Regions from separate parts of the Methylomusa anaerophila genome, predicted to be linked through region 1. Evidence: riboswitches for the same ligand, from Rfam matches in the RefSeq annotation. Region 1 holds a riboswitch; the other holds the start of a gene.
The links. A riboswitch is a leader RNA that binds a small molecule or an ion and turns the genes downstream of it on or off. The one in region 1 is predicted to bind FMN.

Region 1 (15,010 bases):
ATTTCATTCGTAATAACCGGCTGCAACAAATTACAACCGACCATTCTCTGGTATGGGAATTAGTACAAAGCGGCAGTATCACAAATGAAGAGGCTCAAGTTCATCCTCACCGTAACATACTCACCCGGGCAGTCGGCACCAGTGAAGAAATCCGTATAGATACGGGTAAGCTGGAGTGGCGGCAAGGCGATAGCTTGCTTCTTTGCACCGACGGACTTACAAACATGGTAAGTGAAAATACGATTCAAGAGACAATAAACATGCATCCGGCGGATGCCGAGGCAGTCGTTAACGCTCTTATCCAACGCGCCAATCTATCAGGCGGCCATGATAATATTACGGTTATTTATATTTATTATGAGAAATAAAAATAGTGATACAATAAAGCAAGAGCGCACTTTGTTGATAATAGCAAGTATAATCCTTTTTTTGGGTTGGCTGGTGATCAGCCTTTCTCAGGGAAAAATCCAGGCACCTGTCACAATTGCTGTTTCGGGATTAATCGTTACTTGGTTTTTAGTTCATTTTATTATCCGGTATCTACTCAAGTTATACGGGGACCCGTTATTATTGCCGCTTGGCATATTTCTTTCTGCTATTGGTTTAACGATGATTTTGCGTCTCAAACCCGATCTATTTATAATGCAAGTCTTGTGGCAAGCAATTGGCTTATTGGGATTTGTTATATTTTCATTTGTTTTCCGGCAAGCCGAACCACTCGCAAAATATAAATACACAAGCGGAATGATTGGCATAGGTCTTCTCTTAGCTACAATATTGTTTGGCACTGATATTGGGGGTAACAAAAACTGGATCATCTTAGGACCCGTCATGTTTCAGCCAGCAGAATTTGCTAAGTTGTTTGTTATTATTTTTTTAGCTGCATATTTGAGCGAGCGCCGTCAATTACTTTCTTACGCAACTAGACACTATGGGCCGTTCATCCTGCCACACCCCCGCTTTATTGCTCCTTTAATCGCTCTTTGGGGGTTAGCAATGCTGATGTTGGTAACCCAAAGAGATCTTGGGTCCGCACTATTGTTTTTTGGAACAACAATTATCATGACTTATATTGCCAGCGGCCGGCTTTTATACATAGTTCTGGCAGCAATTTTATTTATCATAGGTTCATTTGCTTGTTATAAGTTATACCCCCACGTGCAGGTTCGTATAGATATATGGCTTAACCCTTGGGTTGACCCTACCGGGAGAGCTTATCAGATTGTCCAATCTTTATTTGCTCTTGGGTCAGGAAATGTTTTAGGAAGTGGGTTAACCTACGGCTTCCCGCAGTTCATACCGGCAGTTCATACCGACTTTATTTTCGCAGCAATTGCTGAAGAATTGGGTTTTGCCGGAAGTTCAGCAGTAATACTAGCATACATCTTTATGGTCTACCGCGGGTTCAAAATTGCCTCCCTGGCCCGAACGCCGTATACTATTATTCTCGCCAGCGGGCTTTCGGTCCTGCTTGCAATGCAAGTATTTATTATTATAGCCGGCGTAACTAAGTTCCTGCCGCTCACAGGCATAACCCTGCCGTTAATAAGTTATGGCGGCAGTTCGACAGTATCGAGTTTCATTTTATTAGGCATGCTGTTTGCCTTGTCAGAAGTGAGGCCAGACTATGCTCAGTAACCATTCGCCGGATAGTCACGACAATATTTATGACAATATTCGCCGCAACGTTCGTTTTACAGGCTTATGTTTAATTGTGCTGTTGACTTTGCTATTTATCTACGTTTCATATCTGCAGGTCGTACAAAGCGAATATCTAGCCTTTCATCCTTTAAATCGCCGTTTCGCTGAAGCATCCCGTAAAATTGAAAGAGGAAAAATTTTGGATGCTAAACATAATGTGTTGGCATATAGTAAAATTATCAACAATAATAATGATAATAATGAATACGGACGCCAATATCCTTATGGCGCTATGTATGCTCCCGTTATTGGCTATGATAGTATAAAATATGGTAAAAGCGGCATTGAAAGCGCTGGAGATATTTACCTATCCGGACGAAATACCCCTGAATATCGGCTTGGTCCAATAAACCGTCTGTTTGGCAGCAAACCTGGAAATACCGTACTGTTAACGGTTGATTCCAACTTGCAGGAAACTGCTTACCGCGCCTTAGGAAGTTCACAGGGAGCAGTCGTTGTGCTGGAGCCACACACAGGCGCGATCTTAGCATTAGTGAGTAAGCCAAGCTTTGACCCGGATTCTATTGACAGCAACTGGGCAAATATATCGCAAGCACAGAACAGTCCATTGCTCAATAGAGCTACTCAAGGGCTATATCCTCCCGGTTCTATTATCAAAGTACTGATTGCGGAATTGGCATTAAGTGCGAACATAGCTGACAAGGATACCCGTTTCAACTGTTCCGGCTCGCTAAAAATAGGCCCGGACTATGTTCTGAATGAAACAAATTCTCAGGCTCACGGAAGAGTTTCTCTGGAACAGGCCTTGGCTGTTTCGTGTAATGTTACCTTTGGAAGTTTAGCACTGGAATTGGGAAGAAATAAAATAGCACAGGGATTCGAGAGCTTTGGATTCAGTCGACTATTGGACGGAGAATTTATAGAATCTCCCGTTCATTTGCCTGAATTTGATCGGTTAAGCGATGGTGATTTGGCGCAAATAGGTATTGGTCAAGGCAGCTTGCTTGTAACACCGCTCAGAATGGCGATGCTAGCGGCGACAATAGCCAATAACGGCACAACTATGAAACCTTTTCTGATTCAGAAAGTTATAACCCTTGACGGAACAGTGATCAAAGGACACGTTCCGGAAAAATGGCTGTCGCCTGTGAGTCCTAAATTGTCCGACTCCTTGTCTAAAATGATGGTCAAGGTCGTCCAAGAGGGAACGGGAACTTCTGCTAATATATCCGGCATTACAATAGCCGGAAAAACGGGTACGGCGGAAAATCCCCATGGCGCAGCCCATGCATGGTTTATCGGTTTTGCGCCGGCTGACAATCCTAGGGTTGCTATGGCAGTAATCGTTGAAAATGGTGGTTCCGGCGGCAGCGTTGCTGCGCCAATTGCCCGCCAAATCTTTGAACAAGCATTACGTTAAGGGGGTGAATACTTTGCTTAATCGTACACTGGATAATCGCTATACAATTATAGAACGAATCGGCGGCGGGGGAATGGCTGACGTTTACCGGGCGCACGACAAATTGCTTGACCGGTCGGTTGCGGTAAAAGTTCTGCGCGCGCAGTTCACCGATGATGATGAATTCGTAAGCCGGTTTCGCAGAGAAGCCCAGGCCGCAGCCAAACTTTCCCACCCAAATATTGTAAATATCTATGACGTTGGTTACGAAGAAAACACCTACTATATCGTCATGGAATACATTTCAGGTGAAACTCTGAAAGACAAGATTGAGCGGGAAGCGCCTCTTCCGGTGGAAACGGCAGTCCGTATTGCTATAGAAATAGCGGAAGCGCTTGAACATGCCCATCAAAACAACCTGGTGCATTGTGATATAAAACCGCATAATATCTTAATGACTCGTGCAGGAAGAATAAAAGTTACCGATTTTGGAATTGCCAGGGCCGTGACGTCGGCCACAATGACCCAATCGGGTACAATAATCGGCTCTGTACACTACTTTTCACCCGAACAGGCCAAAGGCTCGGCAGTTGGCGCCAAATCCGATATTTACTCACTGGGAGTCGTTTTATACGAGATGCTGACAGGCACTGTGCCTTTCTCCGGCGAAACGCCAATTAGCATTGCTCTTAAACACCTCCAGGAAGAACCACGTCCTATCCGGGAATTCAACCCCGATATACCACCTTTAATTGAGGCTACCGTAGTTAAATCCATGTCTAAGGATCCAATTAACCGGTTTACCGACATCAGTGAGATGATCACCGACCTTAAAATGTCCCAAAACTATTTGCAGGATGATCGTACCAGAAGACTCTCCCGAACGGATTTTCCCACTCAGGTTTTGCCGCAGATCCCGCCAACAGCCGCTGACGCTGATATTCCCGCAGGAAAAAGGCAGAATGACGTTCTGGCTGAAACTTCACCTAAAAATAAAAAAGTAAAACCCTGGCTGTTAGGTCTTGCTCTGTTGCTGCTGGTATCCGCCGTGGCAGCTTATCTGGGTTTTGGCAAGTTCTGGAGCCTTAATGAAGTGGTTGTACCGGATGTAGTCGGCAAACAAGTAGATACAGCCCGCAATATTTTATTGAGTCAAAACTTAAGAGTAGTAGTTTCGGATTCTTTTAGCGATAAAGTCCCGGCCGGGTACGTGATTTCTCAACAACCGGAAGCCGGCACAACTGTAAAAGAACAACGCGCCGTTACGCTCATTATAAGCAAAGGCGGCGAAACTACCGTTGTTCCTGATCTGAGAGGAATAAACCGCCGGGACGCCGAACTGCAACTACAAAACGCCGGGTTAAAACTGGGAAGAGTAGATGAGCAGTTTAGTTCCGATGTTGCCCAGGATACAGTAATAAGTCAAAATCCCAGGCCGCCGGCGCAAGTATCCAAAGGTACTGCAATTGACATAGTCATCAGTAAGGGAGCCGGTCCTCGGAAAATCGTGCTGCCGGATTTCCAAGGCTCCTCTCTTAATACCGTTACTACCCAGTTAGACAGCCTGAAATTAAAACTGGGAAAAGTAACTGAAACTCCTAACGATAAGTATCCACCCGGTACTATCATCGGGCAAAATCCACTCCCGGCATCGGAGGTAACAGAAGGTTCTGCCATTGATTTTTCAGTTGCGAAAGGAATATCTGGCGCCGTCAGGCGGGCGTCCGTTCAAGTCACCATTCCGAATGGATCGCCGAAACAGTCGCTTCAAATCGTAGTTACTGATTCCAACGGCCGCCGAATTGTATATGAAGGCGCGCATAAACCTGGCGAAAAAGTGGAAAAAACCGTTGAAGGTGTTGGCCAAGTTCGGGTTCAAGTCTACATTAACGATAAACTGTTGCAAGAACAAACAATTTAGCAGGAGGCGTTCAAGTGCTTAATGGTGTTGTAGTAAAAGCTTATAATAGTTATTACTATATACAAACAGGCGATAAACTCATTTCCTGCTCACTTCGCGGCCGCATCAAAAAAGAACGTTTCTCCCTGTTGGTCGGAGACGAAGTAACTTACTCTTTAGTCGGTCCGGAAAAAGGAGTAATTGAAGAAATATTACCCCGGCGCAACATGCTTAAACGGCCAATGCTGGCCAACGTCGACCAGGTAATTCTTACTTTTGCGGCAGTAAATCCCGACATAAATCCTAGTCTTATCGACCGTTTTCTGGTGATTGCCGAACATTCGCAACTGGATATTATTATCTGTATCAACAAATTGGATCTTGCCGATGGGGATACGATTACCGAACTGCTTGATCGTTACCGGAGTATTGGCTATCCAATATTGACCGTATCGGCTAAAACCGGGCAGAATATTAACGCCCTTCGCGCCCTGCTTTTTGACAAAATATCCGTTTTGGCCGGTCCTTCAGGAGCAGGAAAATCAACTATTTTAAATGCGGTGCAGCCCGGTCTGGAACTAGTGACAGGAGAGGTGAGCTCAAAAATTGGCCGCGGCAAGCATACTACCCGCTTTGCGGAATTACTTCCTTTAGCCGGCGGTGGGTTTGTTGTAGACACACCCGGGTTCAGTTATACTGAATTTCAAGAGCTGCCGTCGCCGGAACTGGCATTTTGTTTCCCTGAAATTGTTCAATATGCTTCCGGGTGCAAGTTTACTACCTGTTTGCATTTTAAAGAACCCCAATGCGCAGTTAAACAAGCTGTGGACGATGGCAAAATTCATACCGACCGTTACCAATCCTATATAGAAATTTTAACTGAAATTAACGAGAATAAGAAGGGATTTTAAATCATGAATCAGCCCGTTAAAATTGCGCCGTCACTCTTATCTGCTGATTTTTCATGCTTGGCAGACGAAATTGGTAAAGTTGAAAAAGCCGGGGCCGACATGCTACACCTTGATATCATGGATGGTCACTTCGTACCTAATCTTACTTTTGGTCCACCTGTTATCTCAGCTATCCGAAAAGTAACCAAGCTACCGTTTGATGTGCATCTTATGATTACCAATCCGGAAGATTTAATTGATCCTTTTATTAAAGCCGGCGCTGATCTGATAACTGTGCATGTAGAAACTGCGCCCCACCTAAACCGCCTCGTTCAAAATATAAAAGAATACGGTATTCGCGCCGGGGTGTCGCTCAACCCGTCTACGCCCCTTGTCATGATTGAGGAATTATTGGCTGACGTCGATATGATCCTCCTTATGAGCGTAAATCCAGGATTTGGGGGACAACAGTTCATTCCGGGAGTAATTGACAAGATTGCCCGCCTAAAAAAGATGATTAGTAAGCTAAACGTTGATGTAGATATTGAAGTAGACGGTGGCATTAATCCGAATACAGCGAGACAAGCAATAGCCGCAGGCGCAAATATACTGGTTGCCGGATCGGCAGTTTACGGCTCGCCCGACGCGAAAGAGGCGATTCGCTTGCTCAGAGGGACTTGATTTTCAAAGACGATAATGGTAACATATATTATATACACAGATTTATTTTATCAAATGAAAATTTTATACGAGCCTTTGGGGCAAGGTGAAAAAGAGTAATCTTTTATATACTCAGATCATGGATTGTCTCGAACTGCTCAAAAATTGTCAGATGCTAGGCGCGACGAGTACTGGAATGCAAGCGTACTGGACGTACGCTGGAATGAAGCACGCAGGAGCAACGACGCAGATGACGGTTTTTCAGCAGTTCCAATCTTTAAGCTGAGTAGTTACATCTTTTGATTCCTGACCGGCGGTATAGCCCGCGAGCCGTTATGGCTGATCCGGTTGAATTCCGGAGCCGACAGTATAGTCTGGATGGAAAAAGGCTAGTATTGAGAGCCATAGCGGCTTCAATACTTTTATTGCCTAAAATCCAGCTGCTGACAGCCCTAAAAGCGTCAGCAGTTTTTTATTTCCGTTTAACTATAGGCTTAAAGTAGGGAACTGCTTATAAACCGCCATCTGCGTTGTTGCTCCTGCGTGCTTCATTCCAGCGTACGTCCAGTACGCTTACATTCCAGTACTCGTCGCGCCTAGCATCTGACGATTTCTAAGCAGTTCGTGGCAATGCAGGTACATTTCTTCAAACATATTAGGGAGGCTGTTATGGACGAATACTATATGCGGCAGGCCTTGACCATAGCCCAATATGCGCTGGGACGTACCACTCCCAATCCTTTAGTTGGGGCGATCGTCGTAAAAGACGGTAGAATCGTCGGCCAGGGTTGGCACAGAAAAGCAGGGACCGCTCACGCGGAAATTCACGCTTTAAACCATGCCGGCGAGTTGGCGCGTGACGCTACTCTGTATGTAACCCTGGAACCATGTTCACACTGTGGCCTGACGGGTCCTTGCACCGATGCAGTCATTCAGTCCGGCGTAAAAAAAGTTGTTGTGGCCATGGCAGACCCCAATCCTTTGGTTGCGGGTAAAGGAATTGCTCTGCTGCGTAACGCTGGCATCGAGGTAACAGAAGGTGTGTTAGCGCAGGATGCCGCCAAGCTAAATGAAGTGTTCATCAAATGGATCTCCTGCGGCCTGCCTTTTGGCGTTCTAAAAACTGCAATGTCCCTTGATGGAAAAATTGCTTGCCACACTGGCTGTTCCAAATGGATAACGGGTACAGAGGCAAGATCCTATGTCCACAGGTTAAGAGACCGTTATGACGGTATTATGGTGGGGATTGGCACCATTCTTGCCGATGATCCTGAACTTACAGTCAGATTGCCGGCGGGAGGGCGAAACCCGGTCCGCATTATTGTCGACAGCTATGCTCGCACCCCGCTTACGGCCAAAGTGGTAACTGATCGGAAGGCGCCCACCATTATTGCCGTTACTCCCGGGGCGCCAGCGTCGCAAGTCGCATCACTGCAGGACGCCGGCGTGGAAGTATTGACAATAGAGCCCGGGCCAAACGGAGTGAACTTGCATGCCTTATTCCAATCACTGGGTTGTCGTAAAATAACCAGTGTATTGGTAGAGGGCGGCGCCCAAATTAATGCTTCGGCCTTAGCCGCAAACATTGTGGACAAACTATATTGTTTTATTGCCCCGAAACTTATCGGCGGAGTTAATGCTCCCGGCCCGATAGGCGGCTGTGGAGCCGCAATAATGGATCATGCCATCTCTCTTGAAGACATTGAATATGAGCACATCGGCGAAGACATACTGGTTATTGCCAATATTTTTAAGCGGGAGGGAAGAAATGTTTACCGGACTTGTGGAAGAATTGGGTAAAGTCAAGAATATTAGCAGCGGGGCTAAATCAGCTCGCCTTACGGTCAATGCCCATAAAGTGTTGCTCGATATCAAACTAGGAGATAGCATAGCTGTAAACGGTACCTGTCTCACAGTAGTTGCCATCGGTGATTCCTGGTTTACAGCCGACGTCATGCCGGAAACCGTTGAGCGAACCGCGCTGTCAGGACTGAAAGCGGGAGATACGGTTAATCTTGAACGGACTCTCAGAGTTGGCGACCGTCTTGGCGGTCATATTGTAAGCGGCCATATTGACGGCGTTGGCAAAATTGTGAGCAAAGAACAAGATGATAATGCGTTTGTCATACGCATTCAGGCAGGACTGGAAGTGATGAAATATATCATTCGCAAAGGCTCAATCGCCATTGACGGAATTAGTTTAACGGTTGTAGAGTATGGCAGGGACTGGTTTACCGTGTCCTTAATACCCCATACCGCCGCTCTGACAACACTGGGAATAAAAAAGACCGGTGATCCGGTTAATTTAGAAGCCGATGTAATCGGCAAGTATGTGGAGAAACTGCTGGACAACGCAAGCGAGAATCAGGTGAAGCAGGGATTTACCGCAGATTTTTTGGCAGAACATGGCTTTACTTTATAATATCAGGTGACTTATATAGACAGGAGGGTCCAAAATGAAATTTAATACCATTGAGGAAGCTGTTGAAGACATTAAAAATGGTAAAATAATTGTGGTTGTTGACGACGAGGACCGGGAAAACGAAGGAGACCTCTTAATGGCTGCAGAAAAAGTAACTCCTGAAGCCATAAACTTTATGGCGACTTATGGTCGTGGTCTAATCTGTATGCCCGTTATCGGCGCCAGACTCGACCAGTTGGAAGTTGGGGCAATGGTTACAGATAATACCGATGCACTCTGTACGGCTTTTACCGTATCAATTGATGCCAAAAATGTGACCACCGGTATTTCCGCCCATGAACGGGCTGCTACTATCAAAGCCGTTTTAGATCCTGATACCAAATCTGAAGATCTGCGCCGCCCCGGACATGTTTTTCCGCTTCGTTCCAGCGAAGGCGGCGTATTACGCCGGGCCGGGCACACAGAAGCTGCTGTTGATTTAACTAAATTAGCAGGCTTATATCCCGCGGGCGTCATTTGTGAAATTATGAATGAAGACGGTACAATGGCCCGTGTTCCGCAGCTTTTGGAATTTGTCCACAAACATAATCTTAAGATTATTACAATCGCCGAGCTTATTAACTATCGCAAAAAGCATGAGAAATTCGTCACCCGGGCAGCCGAAGCCAAGATGCCTACAAAATACGGAACGTTTAAAATAATTGCTTATGAAAATTCACTGGACAATCAATGCCATATAGCTCTTGTCAAAGGCAATATCGAAGGTAAACAAGACGTCCTGGTGCGGGTGCATTCCGAATGCTTAACCGGGGACGCACTAGGTTCGCTGCGCTGTGACTGCGGCGAGCAGTTGGGCAATGCTTTAAAACGTATCGAAAAAGAAGGTACAGGAGTTCTGTTATACATGCGCCAGGAAGGCCGGGGAATAGGCCTTGCCAACAAGATTAAAGCCTACGCCTTGCAGGATAAGGGTAAAGACACTGTTGAAGCTAATGAAATTTTAGGCTTTCCTGCCGATATAAGGGATTACGGCATTGGCGCACAAATACTGGTTGATTTAGGTTTGACAAGCATCCGGCTGCTTACGAATAATCCACGCAAATTAGCTGGATTGGACGGATACGGTTTGAAAATTAAAGAGCGAGTTCCCTTGGAAATAATAGCTAATCAATATAACCGCCGTTATTTATCGGTGAAAAAAGTAAAACTAGGCCATTTACTTAAACAATATGAGGAGGCAAAGTAGCATGGATGTAAAAGTGCATGAAGGAAAACTGGTAGCTGAAGGGCTAAAGTTTGGTATTGTAGCAGCAAGGTTCAACGAATTTATTACGAGTAAATTGGTAGGAGGAGCCCTCGATGCCTTAAGTCGTCATGGTGCTGACCCGGCGAACATCGAAATAGCCTGGGTGCCTGGAGCTTTTGAAATTCCAATGGTTGCTAAAAAAATGGCCTTCAGTAAAAAATATGACGCTGTAATCTGTCTGGGTACTGTCATCAGAGGAAGCACTTCCCATTATGATTATGTATGTGCCGAAGTATCCAAAGGTATTGCTCATGTAGGTTTGGATAGCGGTATACCAACCATATTCGGGGTATTAACTACTGATACGATTGAACAAGCTGTTGAACGCGCCGGCACCAAGGCAGGCAACAAGGGTTTTGATGCTGCCGTGTCAGCAATTGAAATGGCAAATCTGCTGAAAACGATCTGAATCGCAATACAATTATTTCCAGGAAATAATTGGGAGGTGACTTAATAATGAAGGTAGGTATCATCAGTGATACACACGGATGTTGTGAAACTTGGCAGAAAGTTTTTAGCAAGTATTTTCATGATGTCGATCTGATTATTCATGCAGGCGATGTATTGTATCATGGACCACGCAATACTATCCCCCCAGAGTATGATCCTAAGCAATTAGCCGAGATCATCAACAACTGTCCGGTACCTATCGTGACAGCGTGCGGCAACTGCGATGCGGCAGTTGATCAAATGGTGCTTAAAATACCTATTCAATCACCCTATGCGTATATTGTACTTAATAATATCCGAATCGTTGTTACCCACGGCCATGAGCTTACGGACACTGCAAAATCAGAACTGGCAAAACAATTTAAAGCAGATTTATTCATCACTGGCCATAGCCATCTCCCGGCTCTCACCAAAGCCGATGATATTGTATATCTGAATCCAGGTTCGCCTGGGATGTCTAAACGCAGTGACGGACATGGTACAATCGCTCTGCTAACGAAAAATATTGTACAAGTATTGGATATTACTAATGAGAAAGTATTATTCTCAGAAATCATCGATTAATTGATTAATTATGGAGGGAACTTATGGCTGATCATCTCATGCGGGCAACTGTTCCCGGCGCCCGTGGTTTTGCCGCAGTAACGACCACCCTTGTGGAAGAAGCCCGCAAAAGGCATAATTGCTCACCGGTAGCAGCCGCCGCTCTTGGCCGAACCTTGACTGGCGCAATACTTCTGGCAGCAAACCTTAAAACAGCGGAAGCATTGACAATCCGTATTGCAGGAAGCGGACCACTGGGTGAAATTGTTGCTGACGCTTACTCGAATGGCAGTGCCCGCGGTTATGTACGTAATCCATATGTTGATCTGCCGTTAAAAAATGGAAAATTAGATGTGGGAGGAGCAGTCGGGGCCGGCTTCATCCATATCACCCGGTTTACCCAGTTAAAGCATCCGTTTACCGGAAGCTCTGAGCTAGTTTCCGGTGAGATTGCCGAAGACATTACTCATTACCTTACTGTTTCAGAACAGACGCCTTCAAGCGTTGCTCTGGGAGTTCTTATTGCACCTGACACAACCGTAGCGGCTGCAGGAGGTTTTTTTATCCAGGCCCTGCCCGGGATAACAGATGACATTCTTACATTGCTGGAAAACAATATATCTCAAATCCCACCGGTCTCCCAACTTGTAAGTGAAGGCTATAATGCCAAATCTATCTTAGAAACAGTGTTTAAAGGCATACCTATTACTCTTTATGAGGAAACTCCGGTAGTATTTGACTGCCAATGCGACAGAGAGCGAGTAAGCAATATGCTGCAAAACCTTGGTCAAAAAGAATTGGAAGCTATGATAGAAGAAGAGGGACAGGCTGAAGTTACCTGTCATTTCTGTAACGAAAAATACCATTTTGACAAAGCAGAATTAGCGGCACTGTACGCAAAAGCAAAGTAGAATCCAGACAAACAGGGGAGCAATAGGCTGTTGCTATTGCTCCCCTGTATTTTTAAGCTTATATAATTATTTTAAAATAACAAAAAGGACTGGGTAATTTACCAGCCTTTTTACCAATCATACCGCCCGTTGAACTTTACCGGAACGTAAACACCGGGTACAAACATTCATTGTTTTGGTTTCACCCTCAACTACCGCTTTGACTTTCTGTATGTTAGGTTTCCAGGTACGCTTGGTTTTCAGATGTGAGTGGCTGACATTAAAACCGCTGCGCTCACCTTTACCGCAAACTTGACAAACATTTGCCATCTGTTCCACCTCCTCATGCAGGACAACTATTTAATTAAGTACTTAACATGCATATTTTATCAAATTCACTTATAGGATGCAAGGCCTAAATGAATCTTATTATTTATTCACTATATATTCACTATACTGTAAGTAAAATTGAAGTCACCCACGTATAAATTAGCTAAATAGTCACACAAATAGAGGAATTTCCGCATATAATATTGAAGTGATGCTTTAAATCAACAAACGAGGGGGGACGTATTATGATCACCAAGAACACTCCTATTATAGAGGTATTACGTTCACATCCCCAAGCCCGAGAAATTTTTGCAAAACATGGTATGAGATGCATCAGATGCATGGGATCGTCAACTGAAACGATAGAAACCAGTGCCAGGATGCATGATATTGACATTGAATCGTTGCTAGACGAGTTAAATTATCTATTGCAGCCTATATAGGAAAAGTATACTCCGCTTTGCTTGTTTAGAGTGGGGTTGGCGATAAACAGAAGGTGGTTTAACTGAAAAATTTATTGTCTACTAACATAAAATTTCTCAAAGGTGTAGGTCCCGCCAACGCCGTACGATTATCGAAACTTAATATCTTTACTGTCGGTGATCTGCTTACCCACTTTCCCCGCCGCTATGAAGACAGAAGCCAAATCAAACTGGTTGGCAAGCTTACCGATGGAGAATATGCAACAATCCACACTATAGTTATAAACGTTCGCGAATTGAAACCTAATCGCAGGTTAACCATCATCAAACTATCCGTAAGAGATGAATCCGGTATGGCGTTTGTCACATGGTTTAACCAATCTTATATGAAAAACAAATTTAAACCGGGAATGGAGCTGATTATCTCCGGCAAAGTTCAAAAAAAACAGTTTGGCGTGGAATTTAATAAGCCGGAAGTAGAATTAGCTGCAGATTTTTTTCAACAGCCAGGGCACATTATCCCGGTATATCCTGCAACGGAAAATATCTCACAATGGCAGCTGCGTTCCCTCATCCGTCAAACGCTGAATCTGCTGACAAGTTTATCTGAATCAAGCCAGGATTCCCTGCCACGAGAGATAACGGCTCAATTTAATATTATCGATCCTATTTCCGCCCTCAACAATATTCACTTTCCTGCAGATCACAATGCACTGGCTCAAGCCAGACGTCGCATCGTTTTTGAAGAGCTTTATCTGCTGCAATGCGGGCTATCTTATTTAAAATATAGAAATAAACATGAATCCATTGGTATTAAGCACGCCCCGGATGGCGATTTGACAGCTGCAATCGAAAAAAATTTGCCCTTTGAACTAACTAAGGACCAACTTATAGCAGTACAAGAGATTAAGTCCGATATGGAGGAAGCCGTCCCCATGCAACGCCTGGTGCAGGGAGATGTGGGCTCCGGAAAAACGGTCGTTGCTGCAATCGCCTTAACCAAAACTGTGGAAAACGGGTTCCAAGGAGCAATGATGGCTCCGACAGAAATACTGGCAGAACAACATTATCATAGTCTCGCCCGCCTATTGGCGCCTCACGGGGTCCGGTTGTCCTTGCTAACCGGGAGCTTGACCGGCCGCACCCGGGAAAAAATATTGTTCCATATCCGCGAAGGCCTCATAGACATAGTCGTCGGCACTCATGCTTTAATCCAGGATGATGTTGTGTTTAAGCATTTAGGTTTAGTCGTCACAGATGAACAACATCGTTTTGGCGTTCGTCAGCGAGCCTGCCTGCAAGCCAAAGGTTCGAAGCCCGATGTGCTTGTAATGACGGCAACACCCATACCACGTACAATGGCATTGACTGTGTACGGTGATCTGGATGTCTCAATAATCCGGCAAATGCCCCCGGGACGGAAGCCGGTTGCCACCTATGTACGATCATCTGATCGCCGGGAAAAGGTATACCGATTTGCAACAGATCAAATTAAAGCAGGCCGGCAAGTATACGTTGTTTGTCCTTTAGTGGAGGAATCGGAAAAGCTGGAAGGCAAATCGGCCGTCACGCTGTATGAGGAGTTGTCTAATTCCTTTTTTCGCGGTATCCCTTGCGGCTTAGTGCACGGCAAAATGAAATCCGCTGACAAAGAAAAGGTAATGACAGACTTTTACCACGGTAACCTTAAAGCTTTGATTTCCACTACAGTAATCGAGGTAGGGGTTAATGTACCAAATGCCACCGTTATGATTATTGAAAATGCAGACCGGTTTGGCTTAGCACAGCTGCACCAATTGCGCGGACGCGTAGGCAGAGGAGAAGATCAGTCTTACTGTATATTATTGTCGGACGGCAGAAGTGCCGAAACTCGTGAACGCCTGAATCTCATGGTTCAAGTTGCCGATGGCTTTAAACTGGCGGAACAGGATCTGATAATACGGGGTCCAGGTCAGTTTTTCGGGACAAACCAGCACGGTTTGCCTGACTTGAAAGCCGCGAATATTGTTAAAGATGTAGATATATTGCTTGAGGCCCGACGGGCAGCAGAATTAACTATCAAAAAACCGGAACTGTTCATGCAGCTGAAAGAACCGTTATCTCAATTGTACAAAAATAATTTTGATTTATATATGT
Region 2 (15,010 bases), 2.0 Mb from region 1:
TTTTACCTTTTCAATTAACGGAATGCCGAATGCTGCCGTTTTCCCTGTGCCGGTTTGGGCCTGTCCAATGAGGTCTTTACCCTCAAGCAGAACAGGAATACCTTCTAGTTGTATCGGTGTAGGTTCCTCAAATCCCATTTCGTTTAGTGCTCTAATGATTTCATTACTAATTCCTAATGCTTTGAATTTTTGCAATCGATATTGCCTCCTCGTAATAGCCGGTGTCAATTAGTGTTACCACCGGCAAGATGTAGTATGTGTTTGCTTCTGTATAATGTTGTCACTACGTGACTATGAATGATTGCCTGTCAAATAAAAAACTCCCCTACTCAAAGCAGAGGAGTTAAATTCCTATCGTCTATTATTTTGACTGAAACAGTCTCTACAGTAAACGGGACGGTCACTGCTAGGGCGGAACGGGACTTGGGTCTGCACACCGCAAGCGGCGCAGGTTACATCATACATTTCACGCTGCTGATAGTTGTTGTTGCGACTGGAACCACGATTGTTTTGTTGTTTGCGGGCTGCTCTACAAGTAGGGCAACGACCAGGTTCGTTGGTGAACCCTTTTTCCGCGAAGAAATCTTGTTCTGACGCGGTAAACACAAATTCGGCGCCACAGTCACGGCAGGTTAAATTTTTGTCTTGGTTCATTTAGAATCCTCCTCAATTTTTCTACCCAGAATAGTGAATGGTAATTACTCATAAAAACTTCCCTCATTAAGTAGCTTGAGAAGGATAAATGGTTAACGCACCAGCAAATTTTCTTGGGCTATCCAAGCATACTACACATTCGGGCAAATGTAAAGCACATTACGGCACCTTTTTTCAAAACTATGTTATTCTTTACTTGAAACCCTTATAGAGATCTGGAAAGTGCTTTCCTCCACACAAGAGTATTCACGGCAGGCATTAGGACGACTACTCCAGATTGAGCACCCCTGGGATGTTAAGTAATAACATTCCATGTTTTCTTTTTTAGCCAAAATTGCAAACGCATCCGGGCCTTCTTCCCACAAATATTTATCATACGTTTTAAGACGCAATCGTTCTGGCGGGGTAAGCGGTACCAGGAAATTTTTGCAACAGGCCTTGTCATTGCAGTTCTTACATGCTTCGACTATCACATCTTCACATGGCCAGTTTTCATCGGCTAAATATTCCACAGCAAGCCCTCCATTCAAATTGTGCAATATATCCGCCCGCAGTTATAGTTCTCACCTTACATCGCTATCAGCAATTGGGTGAAAAAACTAGTCTTCCTCATCATAACAGCATTGAGGTGCGCCGTCTCCTTTGCTCTCCAATCTTCTATATGTATTTTCATAATCCTCTATTCATGAATAAGAGCCAACTGTCTGTAGCCTCCTAGCTTTCTTTTTGGCGTTTAGTTGTCACGGGGACAGTTCCTTCGGCAAACAGTTTATGTGGAAAATCAGGGTCACGTATTGCGTTATTGCGCTTATTTAATATACAATCAAGACAAAAACCTGCCCTCTTGTTTAAGCGGTTAGTTTTATTTTCAGTTTACCGTTTTTTTTCACAAAAATACAAACTCCTGCTACATTCAACCTGATCCAGCAGGAGTTTGTATTTTAACGGCAGAACATACATTATGCCGCAGTTGAGTCTGAGCAGATAAGACTATATCAATACTGCTTTCATGTTGACAGATGAACTCCTCAAACTGCCGCATAACAGAGTATCTTTAGCTGCTATCGCAGGACCGTACTTGTCTGCGGGACGGTTCCGACGACAGAATTCAATGTTATATTTATGTCACAAGAACTGTCCCCATGGCGCTTTCGAAACAAATGTCTTATTTCTCATAAGGAGTAACTGCCCATTTTATGCAATTATCTTTCTTGCCTCCAAATATGTCGTAACCTTTCAGAATATCGTTCAGTGGAGCGTGGTGAGTAATAAGGGGTCTCATGTTGATTTTTCCTGTCTTTATAAGTTCGATCAGGAAAGGAATGCGATTGGCATTTACGAGACCCATGCTTAATGTTATGTTCTGAATCCAGAGTTTGTTCATGGCTAATTCAAATGGTTTTTCGAATACTCCGATGACAGATACGTTACCTCCAGGCCGGACACAGTCAAGAGCCAGCTGAAGGGTCGGAGCAGCACCGACGCCCTCAATGCAGCGGTCCGCACCACGGCCGTAAGTCAACTTTTTGACTTGTTCAACGATATCGCAGTTTTTAGGATTCAGCGCGATGTCAGCGTAACCGTTTTTTATGGCAAAATCCAGCCTTTCCTGAATGATGTCCACAGCAATAACCCGCGCGGGGCCCCACAACCTAGAGGCAGCCATAGCGCACATGCCGACAGGGCCGCAACCGGAAACCAAAACGGTTTCACCAGGCTGAATATTGGCGTTTTCAGCCCCGAAATAGCCAGTGGAAAGGATGTCTGCAACACACAAGACGTCTTCATCGGTGAGCTCCTTAGGGATAATATGGCACCCAAGGTTTGCATGTGGGACACGGACATATTCAGCCTGGCAACCGTCAATCATGTAGCCAAAAATCCAACTGCCGGTTTCGCAGTGGGAATAGATCCCTTGCTTACAATAAAAGCATTCACCGCACTGGGTGATACAGGAGATAGCGCATCTGTCGCCGACTTTGACATTGTGAACTGCTGAGCCGATTTCGATAATCTCGCCGCAAAATTCGTGGCCGAGAATGCGAGGGCTTTCGACCTCTGGTACACCGCCATGCCAGATGTGAATGTCGGTACCGCAGATGGTCGTTGTGGTTACTTTGACAATAGCGTCGTCGTCTTTGATAATCTGCGGGATAGGGACTTCATCTAAGCTGATGTTTTCCGGTCCGTGATAGACCAGAGCTTTCATTGTTCCTTGCATTTTAAACTCTCCTCGATATAATTATTTAGCAAATAAATATTATTTACTAATATTTATTATATCAAATTTTTATGCCTATCGCAAGCTTTTGTATGTGTTTGTAGCTTTTTATAGCTGAAAAGGATAGGGTTCCTGCTAATTCGGTGCTGCTTTTTCCACTGAAATAATTTGATACATACAGCCGCCATATTCGTTTAGTATATGCTTTAGTTCTTCTGGGCTAGCGCCGTTAGATTTCAAAACAAGTTCAATCTGTACCTGTCTTTGATCATCAGCAGTCTGTTGAAGTTTTCCTGCTTTGACAGCAGCGATAGGTAAGGAGGAATTGCTGCGAATATGCGAAAGAATTTCTTCGGTAGATCTTTCAGTGTCACCAATTTTTAGGAGAAAATGGCCATGGTCACCACCCTTTGCTGTATCTATTTTATTGTCAACCATCCTGATCACTCCTTTTTATTTTTTCCTTTTTCCCAAGTTTTATTCGCTAAATGGCTGAAAGTTTCCTGCAAATTGCTATGCGCACCGCTACCTTCCCCCGCTACCTTAACAGGATAATCACACCCTTTACACAAAGACCGGTTACTATCGCCGCCAAAGTACTGGCAAGGGTGCCAATAATATAATACTGAGTAAAATCTCTGTTTTCAAATTCCTTCAACCGGGCAATGGATTTGGCTGCAAATACCAGGCCAATAGCATTATACGACTCTAATAAAACGAAAATAAGAATGATACTGCGCTCCAGCCGGCCGATAAACTCACTGGAAATATACATATCAGGCGGCTTGTCCGGCCCGTATTTCTCGATGGCCAGCCTGACAATAAAATTCACGCCTCGAATATTGATCAATACTGCACATATTATGGTTATGGCCACTATCAATTGGGATTCCGATATTTGCTTTATTTCCGGATAATAATTCACAAACCAAAAATATCGGGCAATACCATCCACTATTGCTAAATTGGGGGTAATGCCTTTCAACCAGGGATAGCTTAGAATTATGGCAAGCAAATGCAGCATTTGGTCGACCAGCAGACTTTCAAATCTTTGCCGGCAGTGTCGTTTATCAAACTCCGCTCTGGATTTATCAACGATTAAGTGCAGAAGGCCTAATACTGCTATGACTTTTAATAAAGAGAAATTGCCGTAAGGAAGCGTGAGAATAACAGCCGTCCCCATCCCGATTATTGTATGCTGCAGAAGAGCATAGGAACTAAGGTTCTTTTCTCTGGCCATCCGGCTGGTTTGTAAGTAAAAGTCGGATATAATATGAGCTAAAATCAACAACGCGACTACGACTATACAGGTCAACCGAATTCCTCCAACTATACTGTTTATATACTGACGAGTCCGCAAGTCCTGCGGCTTATAATATCGCCTTTAGAGTGAATATGTTATAGTTATCGCCTTTAGAGTGAATATATTATCGCTATTCCCTTAAGAGTGAGTAGGTGCTCCGGCCAACAAGCATAGCCAATATGGTCTGTTAAACCGGGAATTCATTCTTTAGATATTTTTCAATTTCTGTCCTAGCCATGAGTATCTCATAATAAGAGGCTGCCGCCAGCGCTTTGCTAACTGTACTTTGGGTTACGTTTAGTTTTTCAGCAACCTTTTTCTGATTATTAAATTCTTCCATCAAAGCAACAACTCTAAATTGATTATCAGTCATCTTTTTCTCACAGGATTCGATGAAGAAGGCTAAAGAATTTATTAATCCGGTTCCAGCATAGTCCGCTTTCAATAAAGTGCCTGATCTACTTTTCTTGGCTTGCTTGACAGCTTCCCGCGCCCGATGAAATGCCGGTCCGTCGGCTAAGCTTACGAAACTTGGATGGATATCGGTGCTAATTTCCCCTATACCTATGCCAACAACCAATTCGTAAGGCCGCATTTGTTTCCTGGCAAATTCAACAATTTTTAAGCTTACGGAAACATTGCTCAGCAAAACTTCAAATTCATCCCCGAGGGTTAATGCAAAATTTGCGGCAATATCATCTGCAAATATTTGATTGCCTTTGTCAATCATATGGCGAAACTGCTCTTGAATAGCCTTACGCTCCGCATATTTCCGCGAGTCAGCAATATCACCGATTATTGCAGAATAAATCATGGTTACACCTCTATAGCCTCGGCAATTGTCGCAAATTAGTAATATATACGCCGCATTAAAGAATTGGTATCTGGTATCAGGATAAGCTGAGGTTGAGCGACAGCGCCGAAGCGTTCCTAATACTCGGATATAATTCAATTCTTTAATGCGTTCCATGTAGTCATGTAGCATAATAGTATATTTTCTGTGTAGTTCTTACATCTCCTTCTGGTTGTAACATGTAATAGTAATTACGTAATTACATTGATCCCGGGCAAGCACTGCGTGCTTCACATATCCTCCTATACTTCCCTAAGATTGGCAATCTTTGCTATCTATAAGATATCCGGAAGTAGCCCCGTTTATTTCCGGATACGCGCCATAGCAGCCAACTACCGTGATTTTCATTCCCCAAAGCCTCCTAATGTTTTCCCTGTTCTAATGCCGTATCAAGTCTTGGCCATTGCTTCAGTTAGCTTCGTTTCAACGCCTCGGCGACATAAATTTCCTTGAAGCATTTTTTCCCGGACTTGGCAGGAAATATTCCTTCAGTGGGTAATATGATTAGCTATATGGAATGCATTAAGGAATCCTATAGGGATGTGAACAAATGCTAAGAGAATTTGCTTTAGGCTTCGGTGACCGTGAAATCAAGATATCTCTCCCGCCGGAGCAGATCATAAATATTGTAGAGGGCAAACCTGTCGCCGCGATTACCGATGTACCCGCAGCGGTAATCGCGGCGCTCAGCAATCCCATCGGCTCACCCCCTTTGCAAACAGTTATTAAGTCCGGCGACAAAGTAGCCATCATCGCCAGTGACATTACCCGCCAATGGGTCAGACACGATCAATTCCTCCCAACGTTGCTTAACGAACTAAATGCGGTTGGCATACCGGACAGGGATATCAAGCTGATTGTTGCCCTGGGCGCGCACCGTCATCATACTGCGGCGGAAAATATATTAGTCTACGGTCAGGAAGTTGTTAGCCGCATCCAAATCGCCCAAAGCCATGCACCAGCCAAAGAGGATTTTGTCTACGTAGGCAAGACCTCCCGCGGCGTGGAAACCTATCTCAATAAACATGCCGTTGCTGCCGACAAAGTCATTCTGACCGGCGGCATTGTGTACCATCTTATGGCCGGCTTTGGCGGCGGCCGTAAAGCCATCATTCCCGGTATATCAGGATATGCAACGATTCAGGGCAATCACAGCTTTTGCCTGCATGACGTAGTTGGCCAAGGTATCAGTCCCCGTTGCGGTGCCGGTAAGTTGGACTGTAATAATATGCATGAAGATATGACCGAGATGGCGGCCATGCTAAATCCGGCCTTTCTGTTAAATGCGGTTTTTACTCCGGAAGGCAAATTCGCCCGCTTTGTGGCCGGCCATTGGCAGACAGCCTGGCTGGAAGGATGCCGGACGGTCGAAAGCATCTTTGGGGTACCGGTCAACAGCCAAGCCGATCTGGTCATTGCCTCCGCCGGCGGTTTCCCGAAAGATATAAACCTGTATCAAGGAGCAAAGGCCATTGATAATGCTTTTGCGGCCGCAAAGGAAAACGGCGTCATTATTTTACTGTTAGAGTGCCGCGATATTATGGAGCCGCCTGATTTCAGCGGCTGGTTCAATTACGAGTCGCTTCGGGACAGAGAAATAGCCTTGCGGCAGGGCTTTACCGTCCCCGGCTTCGTTGCCTTAAAATGCGGTCTTACGGCTAAAAAGCTACCACTCATTGCTGTCACTCTGCCGGAAAACAAAGCCTTCCTGAAAAAAGCCGGCATGATCGCCGTTACCACCGCGGAAGAAGCCTTAACGATTGCGGCAGAGAAACTAGGCCGGAAGAATTATACCATCACCGTCATGCCCCATGCCGCCAACACCGTGCCATTGGTGCAAACTAATGCGTAGTGCTTTCCTGCTTTTTTAAATAGGATATTGCGTTTTGAGTCAGCCGCTTTTATTGTCGCTTTTACTGTTTTAACGCTTTCCGGACCACTTCCCGGTTAATTCCGGTGATGTCGGCGATTTTTCGCATTGACCAGCCGCTGTCCCGGGCTAAACATCGCAGCAGCTGATTCCGTTCAGCTATGTACTCACGCCTTTGAATGTCTTGTTTAGTCAGGTTATGATCACGCAGATACTTTTCAATGTACCCGCCCACTTCTTCCTGGTTCATAGGCAATCTGCCGCTATCAATGTCCAGATATTTATTATTCAAATCTTCACTGTGATGAAAGTCTTGAAAGTCGGCTGCGGCGGCAGCCATGTCCCGCGAAAAAAGTTCGAGTATTTCCTGTACTTCCGGCAGAATTGACAGGTTCCGGCTGATATAATAGCGATAACTACTCCATGGGTATGTTTCCAGTGAACTTACCCCCGCATTAGCAGGATTTTGGTGAATATAGCGAATGACAGACAGTAAATAGCTTTCCTCCTCAATGTTTTCACTTTTATACCGGTCCTGGAATACGTGACCTACCCGCTGATATTTCTGGTTGAAAAAATATGCATATGCCGTGCCTACGCTTCGCATAAGATCCGAGATATTCAGCCGGTTTTCCTTGATGACCAGGTGCACGTGGTTATCCATCAGGCAGAAGGCGTACAAAAGGTAGTTCCCGCCATCTTTCTTCCGCAACAGTAATTCTAAAAACTTGGCCTTATCCTCATCGTCAATAAATATATTTTTGCGTTCATTTCCCCGGAGCATGACATGGTAAATTCCCGTCTTGCTTCGTAATCTGGCCGCTCTTGGCATAGTGGATAATCACCTCTGAGATAATCTTGCCATATCTTTGTTGTTTTGTCAAAAGAACCGTCCCCTTGCCTAATGCCCAACAGGTATTTTGAATACATGGGTATTTTTCAGGGTAAACCTGTTGCCAAAAAAAGCTTACCGCCGTATTATTTATGAAAAAGGCTTTAAGGAGTAAGGGGTAATGATAAATGGCAATAACTAGTTTGGAAAGAATGAATAACTCCGATTTGGCGGGATATTACAGCACTCTCAGCCGTAATTATAAAAAAGTCCGGTCACAAAATCTCAAACTGGATATGTCCCGGGGTAAACCCTGTCAGGAACAACTGGATCTTACCGCCGGACTCATTGATTGTCTCAGCCGGACCGATTTTCGAGCAGCCAACGGTACAGACTGCCGGAACTATGGCGGCATAGACGGTATTCCGGAAATCAGGGAGCTTTGTGCCTGGATCTTGGAAGCCAGGCCCGCCGAGGTTATTGTGGGGGGGAATTCCAGTCTGGCGCTGATGCACGATCTGATTGTGCGGGCCATGCTGCAAAAGTTGCCGGGGAGTGAGACTCCTTGGAAAAAACTGCCGCAAGTCCGGTTTCTCTGCCCAAGTCCCGGTTATGACCGGCATTTTGCCATCTGTGAGTATTTGGGAATCGAAATGATACCCGTTAATTACCAGGCTGACGGTCCGGATATGGATAAAGTAGAGCGACTGGCAGCCGCCGATCCGACTATAAAGGGTATCTGGTGTGTACCCAAATACAGCAATCCCACCGGTATAACCTATTCCGACTCAGTGGTAAAGCGTCTGGCAACAATGACTACTAAAGCAAGTGACTTCCGGATATTTTGGGATAATGCTTACGCCGTTCATCACCTGACCAACACACCGGACCGGTTGCTGAACATTCTTACCGCCTGCAAAAACGCCGGCAATCCTGACCGGGTTTTTATATTCGCCTCCTCTTCCAAAATCAGCTTTCCCGGCAGCGGTATTGCAATGATGGCCGGCAGCGAAACCAATATTAACTGGCTGAAAAAGCAGATGATCATACAAACGATTGGGCCCGATAAGATGAATCAATTGCGGCATGTCCGTTTCTTCAAGGACCCGGCCGGCATTGAAGCCCATATGCGCCGGCATGCAGCCATCATCAAACCGAAATTTGATTTGGTTACGGCAATTTTTGAATCTACCTTGGGAGGAAAAAACCTGGCCACCTGGAGCAATCCCCGGGGCGGTTACTTTATCAGCCTGAACACGTTACCCGGTTGTGCCAAAAAAGTAGTCGCCAAGGCGGCTGAAGCGGGAGTCGTACTCACTGGCGCCGGCGCCACTTTCCCCTACGGCCTTGACCCGGAAGACAAGAATATCCGGATAGCTCCCACTTTCCCGCCGCTACCGGAATTAAAGCAGGCTCTGGAGTTGGTTGCCCTTTGCATCCAGTTGGTCAGCGCCGAGCAGGAACTCGCTAAAAGGAGTACTCCGGCAAAAAACAAAATCGCTGCCGTTTAGGCAGCGATTTTGTTTCGTTTAAACAGGGGCAATTCGCAGTGAGGTTTAGCAAGACTCAAAATCGTTATCACAGAATAAAAGTAGCAAAATAATGATGATGATAACGATTACAGCAAAACCGTTACGGCCACCACCACATCCAAAACCCATATGTATTCCCCCCTAAAATATGATGAAGTTTAGTTGAAAACTTTACTCTATCCTATGTAACAGGTAGCCGGCTTGCTACTCACCAGGCTTAATTTGGGCTCGGATAACACTGTCATTGCCGTTGCCAAAGTTGTGCTATTAATCCCATTGCTGGAAAGCCAAACAGGGCTATGAGACCTGGTTAAATTAGCTCCTGTCCGGGTAAACAGCAAAAACGAATACCGCCGTCATAAGGGAAAAACAAAAAATCCGCCGGTAATCCAGGCATGAGCCCGGAATCCCCATTGTCCTGACCCGGAAACACCCTCCAAGCCCTCAAGTCCCCATACCGGGTGGTACCGCTTCCAGACTCCGGCGGGGGTAGAGTCCCTCACCGAAGACTGATGTTCAGCGAAAGCTAAACGAGTTTACCGGATATAATTAAAAAGCCACCCATCGAATTTCTCAGGGTGGCTTCTCTCATTTATAATTTGCGAAATTTCACCAGATCAGCAACTGTTACCACTGCCATTTTGTGCTTTTGGGCAAAGGCGGCAATCTCCGGCAACCGGGCCATGGTACCATCAGGATTGGTAAGTTCACAAAGAACGCCGTATGGTTTTAACCCGGCCAGCCACATCAAATCAACAGTAGCTTCTGTATGGCCTTGCCGCTCCAGGACCCCGCCGGGGCGGGCCCTAAGCGGAAAAACATGCCCTGGTTGGCGCAGGTCCTCCGGTCTGGCGTTGTCGGCAATAGCAGCCATTACTGTCTGTACCCTGTCGGCAGCCGACACGCCGGTAGTCACTCCTTCTGCCGCTTCGATGGATACGGTAAAGGCCGTCTGGAACCTGCTGGAATTGTTCTCAACCATCATCGGCAGTTGCAATTGCCGCACCTTGTCCGGCGGCAGGCACAGGCAAACAATTCCACTGCATTCCCGGATCAGCATTGCCATTTGTTCTTTCGTCAAAGTCTCAGCCGCGAATATCAGGTCACCTTCATTCTCCCGCTCCTCATCATCGGCAACTAACACGCCGTTTCCCTTACGTAAAGCGCACAGAGCGTTTTCCACCCTTTCAATTGGGGTGCCAAACTGACTAAATGGGTTCTGATTCATGGTAAAATGCCTCCTATTATTATAGTCGACTTACCTGAACCAGGGCGAAGACAGACAGCTAACATTAGACGGCAGATTCCATAAAAACAGGTGAACCATTACAGTCCTGTTGGATAAATCGCTGACTGCCTTATCCTCTTTCATCCGGACTGTAACCGTCGGCTCTGGCATCAAACCAGATCTGCAGACCTCTTGTTTCGGTAAGAAAAAGAGCGCACGCGGGCTCCCTAGATCCATCTAGGATACCGCCGGTGGGGACTTTCACCCCGCCCTGAGAATAAGTCACAGTTTGAGAATACAATAATTTGCCGTATTGTGTCAAGGTGTCAAGACCTTAAATAGGACAGAAGAATTAGGTATAAATAGGACAATGGGCTTATTAAATTCCATAAATAGTTGCTGTATACTATTAGTAGTTGATTTTTTCTTATTACTCGATTTTAATCAAAGAGGAGCGGATTGTATGCCAACAAAAATGATTGCGGTAAAGGACTTAACACCTGGTATGATTATTGGCGAGCCGGTACTTTCCGCCAGCGGCAAAGTGCTGTTAGGGCAATACATATCCATAACACCTAAAATAACGGCTCTATTAGCCATGTGGGATATCAACTATGTGTATATAAAGGTTGAAGACGGAATAGAGCCGGCGGCAATACAAACAATAGACAACCAGCCGTCCGATCCCTCGCCGCTTGACCTTTCCGATGAATGTCAAAAATTCTTTAATGAGTACGATAATATTGTTACCACCGCTGCCCAATCCTTTGAGTTCATTCGCGGCCAAAAACAAGTCCCGGTGCAGGAGCTGAAAGACACATCCTTCAGCATTTACTCCACCGTGCTCGCCAATGGCTCGGCCGCCCTGGACTACCTGCTGGTTAGCGACTATACTATAGCTGATAAAGTATCACGGCATTCGGTCATGGTAGCATTTATCAGCAGTATTATCGGCCGCCAGTTGAAACTGTCCGTCGATGAAATTCATATACTTATTTTGGCCGGCCTGCTGCACGATGTTGGCAAGTTCATCGTCGCCAATGATAATAACAGCAACGGGCCGCAAGCGCATGTAATCAACGGCGCCAAACTCTTACGCACCGTTCCCGGTCTGCCCCGGGAAGTGGTCGTAAGCGCTCTGCAGCATCATGAATATATGGACGGCAGCGGCTTTCCACTGGGTCTAACCAGTGAGAAAATATATCTTTTCGCCCGAATTATCGCAATTGCCAACATCTTCCACCACCAGACCTATGACGAGGAATTTTCCAATCCGTTTCCGGCGCTGGATTATTTATCCAAAGATATGTTCGGCAAGCTGGATCCTGCTATTTGTCAGCCCTTTATCAGGCAAGTCCGGGATTCGCTGATTAATTCTCCCGTATTGTTAAATGACGGGCGTGTCGTACAAGTTGTATTTTTTAATCCGTCCCATGACTACAGTCCCGTAGTCAAGACTCAATGCGGTACGGTAATTGATCTGGGAACAAGCAAGAACATCCATATTAAACGGGTTGTTGCGCCGGAATACCTGGCAAACGCCAATTAAGATGATTAGAAGACGCCCCGTGAATCCATTGCCTGCGTACACGGCCAAGTACGCAGCGCCGCCGGGTTCATGGGGCTGCCTGCATCCGAACCTTTCTCCTTTCTCAACAGCCGGATATTTTATTTGTTATATTTTTTTAGTACAGCAAGCACTTCTTGGATGTCAGGCAACTCAGGCACCGGGTAAATCTTAACCCATACAACTTTACCTGTCTCATCAACGACGACATTAGCCCTTTCGGAAAAGCCTTCTTCCGCCCGGAACAGGCCGTACTCCCCTGCTACTTTGCCATGGGGCCAAAAGTCTGACGGCAGCCGGACGTTAGCAATTTTCAGTTCTTTGGCCCAGGCATTTTTGCTTGGGTAAGGATCGACGCTTATCCCCAAAGGAACGGTATTCAGACCGGTCAACTCGGCGAAATTCTCCTCCAGGTTTTTCATCTGCTCGGCACAAACCCGGGTCCACGCCAGCGGATGCCATGATAACAGCACCCTCTTCCCCCGGTAGTCGGATAGTTTGATCGTATCCTGGCGGTTATCGGTTAAGCTAAAATCCGGCGCCGTATCCCCCGCAGCAATGATTCTCATCGTAACTCCCCCTTCAAATATTTAATAAATAATTATTATCTAAAGATATTCGTCATTCATTTGTGAATTCCTTCCCCCAAAAGACTGACCTGTTATTTTAACTTATCGTTAAACCCGGCTGTTGTTAATACTCGTTTATGGCCCGTGCCAACCGTTTAATTCCCTCGACAATTTTCTCTTCCGGCATATTGGAGTAATTTAAGCGTAAGGTATTTGTCACGCCGCCGTTAGGAAAAAATGAATCCCCCGGGACGAAAGCCACGTTATAATTTCTTAGGCAGTTCAGCAGCAACTCAACCGCTTTGATCCGTTCCGGCAAGACCGCCCAGGTAAACAGCCCGCCCTGAGAATAGGTGAACTTTACCGTACCGGGAAATTCGGCCTGCATTGTCTCAACCATAACGTCCCGCCGGCGGCGGTAAACATTAATAATATTGGCCACAAAAGCATCCAAGTCATAGATCTCAATAAATTTGGCAATTTGCCGCTGGCTAAGAATTGAGGTATGCAAATCCGCGCCTTGTTTAATCAATACATATTTATCTAAAAAGCGGGAGTCCGCCGCGATCCATCCTATCCTCAGCCCGGGACAAAAGATTTTGGAAAAAGTACTGATATAGATTACCAGCCCCTTTTGATCCATAGACTTTAAGGACGGCAGCATTTCTCCCTCGAATCGCAGCTCACCATACGGGTTATCTTCAATAACCGGAATTTCGTATTCGTTCATCAGTTCAATCAGCTGCCGGCGCCGCGCCAGCGACCATGTCCGGCCGGAGGGATTCTGGAAGTCCGGGATGACATAGATGAACTTTACTCTGTTGGTTGTCGCCAGAATTTTTTTTAGGTCCGCCATGACCATGCCGTCATCGTCGGTGGGTACTTCTTTAAAAACCGGCCGGTAGGCTCTGAAGGCGCTGATCGCCGCCAGATAAGTCGGACTTTCGCACAAGACGACATCGCCTTCATCGATAAACAGCTTGCCGGTAAAATCCAGCCCCTGCTGCGACCCGCTTATAATCCGTATATCCTCATAGGTAACACTGGTTTCGTTTTTTCGGTTCATGCGTTCGGCAATCTGCCGCCGCAACGGCACAAATCCCTCGGTAGTGGAGTATTGCAAGGCCTGCCTGCCGTTTTCCTCCAATACCAGCTCAGTCACATGCTTCATCTCTTTTACAGGAAAAAGCTCAGGCGCGGGAAGACCGCCGGCAAAGGAGATAATCTCCGGGTTCTCGGTAATTTTCAAAATTTCACGGATTTCTGACGCCTTCATGAACTCCATTCTTTTGGCAAAAGCAACTCCCATACGGCTGTCCCCCTTATTCACTCCAATAGTTTATCATCAATACTAAAGGGTTATGTTGCCAATGTACATATCCAATTGCAAAATATCCCCCAGAATTGGATACTATATATGTCGCATTAAAAATTGACATCCGGGTATTCGGATAAGCTGAGTTAAGCGACAACGTCGAGGCGTTATACCCGGATATAATTTCAAGTCTTTAATGCGTTCCATATAACTGAAATATGATTAATAAAAGCAGCAGGTATATCAAACCTGCTGCTTTTATTAATCAGTCTCTTTAACTTTTGCGGGCCGTAAAAAATATTATGTAGTAGCATCGGCAATAACCAGTCATTCACTGCAATTAACTTTCGGCCGGTAAGCTAAAAAGATTGAAAAATACTGTTGCTTGGAATCTATATATCAGAATGATTAGAAAACCCGACTGGCGCCGAGCCTAAGCGATAGCGATAGCCGTTGGTTGCACTTATGTCAACAGAAAGTACTCCTATTTTCTGTTAGACTAAAAAATGGAGGCTTTAAAAATGAAAATAACAGTTAATCCTGGCCACTATCCGGGTTTGGACCCGGGCGCAATTAACCCTGAAACCGGGCTGCAAGAGGCAACGGTAAACCAGCAGGTGGGTGAAAAGCTGGCAAGCCGTTTAAAGAATTACGGGCATGATGTGTTGCTAATCCAGCGCAATGAGTTATACGAAATCACCGATGAAAGCAATACCTGGGGTGCTGAATTATTCATCTCGCTTCATTGCAATTCCTTTACAAGCTCAGAAGCCCACGGTACAGAGACATATCATTTTCCCGACAGTGAAAAAGGGAGTAAGCTGGCCTCGCTGATTCAGGCCGAATTCATCGGCAGCCTGGGACTGGCCGACCGTGGTGTAAAAGCCGCAAACTTTTATGTACTGCATTACACCGATTGTCCGGCAGTACTTTTAGAAATGGCTTTCATCACCAACCAGGAAGAAGCCGCCTTACTGGAAAATCAGGACTGGCAGGGGAAAGCCGCCGATGCTATCGCTGCCGCTTTTCAGCGCTATATCCAGGGGGCCGGCGCTGACGAAACCGC

Region 2: linked by a shared signal. The riboswitch ahead of ribB (3,4-dihydroxy-2-butanone-4-phosphate synthase) and the one ahead of ribD (bifunctional diaminohydroxyphosphoribosylaminopyrimidine deaminase/5-amino-6-(5-phosphoribosylamino)uracil reductase RibD) in region 1 are both predicted to bind FMN.

The regions. Positions count from the first base shown of each region.
Region 1 is NZ_AP018449.1:4,057,015-4,072,024, forward strand. It holds gene MAMMFC1_RS18455 (Stp1/IreP family PP2C-type Ser/Thr phosphatase) at 1-368, shown strand, start outside; gene MAMMFC1_RS18460 (FtsW/RodA/SpoVE family cell cycle protein) at 358-1,638, shown strand; gene MAMMFC1_RS18465 (peptidoglycan D,D-transpeptidase FtsI family protein) at 1,628-3,082, shown strand; gene pknB (Stk1 family PASTA domain-containing Ser/Thr kinase) at 3,096-4,982, shown strand; gene rsgA (ribosome small subunit-dependent GTPase A) at 4,997-5,872, shown strand; gene rpe (ribulose-phosphate 3-epimerase) at 5,876-6,532, shown strand; FMN riboswitch at 6,781-6,905, shown strand; gene ribD (bifunctional diaminohydroxyphosphoribosylaminopyrimidine deaminase/5-amino-6-(5-phosphoribosylamino)uracil reductase RibD) at 7,181-8,311, shown strand; gene MAMMFC1_RS18490 (riboflavin synthase) at 8,280-8,933, shown strand; gene MAMMFC1_RS18495 (bifunctional 3,4-dihydroxy-2-butanone-4-phosphate synthase/GTP cyclohydrolase II) at 8,968-10,179, shown strand; gene ribH (6,7-dimethyl-8-ribityllumazine synthase) at 10,181-10,648, shown strand; gene yfcE (phosphodiesterase) at 10,696-11,253, shown strand; gene hslO (Hsp33 family molecular chaperone HslO) at 11,277-12,143, shown strand; gene rpmB (50S ribosomal protein L28) at 12,261-12,452, opposite strand; gene MAMMFC1_RS18520 (DUF1858 domain-containing protein) at 12,698-12,895, shown strand; gene recG (ATP-dependent DNA helicase RecG) at 12,958-15,010, shown strand, end outside.
Region 2 is NZ_AP018449.1:1,296,751-1,311,760, forward strand. It holds gene MAMMFC1_RS05660 (DEAD/DEAH box helicase) at 1-195, opposite strand, end outside; gene MAMMFC1_RS05665 (zinc-ribbon domain containing protein) at 352-654, opposite strand; gene MAMMFC1_RS05670 (YkgJ family cysteine cluster protein) at 840-1,166, opposite strand; gene MAMMFC1_RS05675 (alcohol dehydrogenase) at 1,820-2,875, opposite strand; gene MAMMFC1_RS05680 (hypothetical protein) at 3,011-3,313, opposite strand; gene MAMMFC1_RS05685 (DUF3307 domain-containing protein) at 3,414-4,190, opposite strand; gene MAMMFC1_RS05690 (SatD family protein) at 4,366-4,992, opposite strand; gene larAH10 (NPN-dependent 2-hydroxyacid racemase, LarAH10 family) at 5,582-6,883, shown strand; gene MAMMFC1_RS05700 (transposase) at 6,945-7,733, opposite strand; gene MAMMFC1_RS05705 (aminotransferase class I/II-fold pyridoxal phosphate-dependent enzyme) at 7,922-9,244, shown strand; gene ribB (3,4-dihydroxy-2-butanone-4-phosphate synthase) at 9,858-10,493, opposite strand; FMN riboswitch at 10,622-10,776, opposite strand; gene MAMMFC1_RS05715 (HD-GYP domain-containing protein) at 10,957-12,042, shown strand; gene MAMMFC1_RS05720 (redoxin domain-containing protein) at 12,162-12,629, opposite strand; gene MAMMFC1_RS05725 (aminotransferase-like domain-containing protein) at 12,754-13,938, opposite strand; gene MAMMFC1_RS05730 (N-acetylmuramoyl-L-alanine amidase family protein) at 14,466-15,010, shown strand, end outside.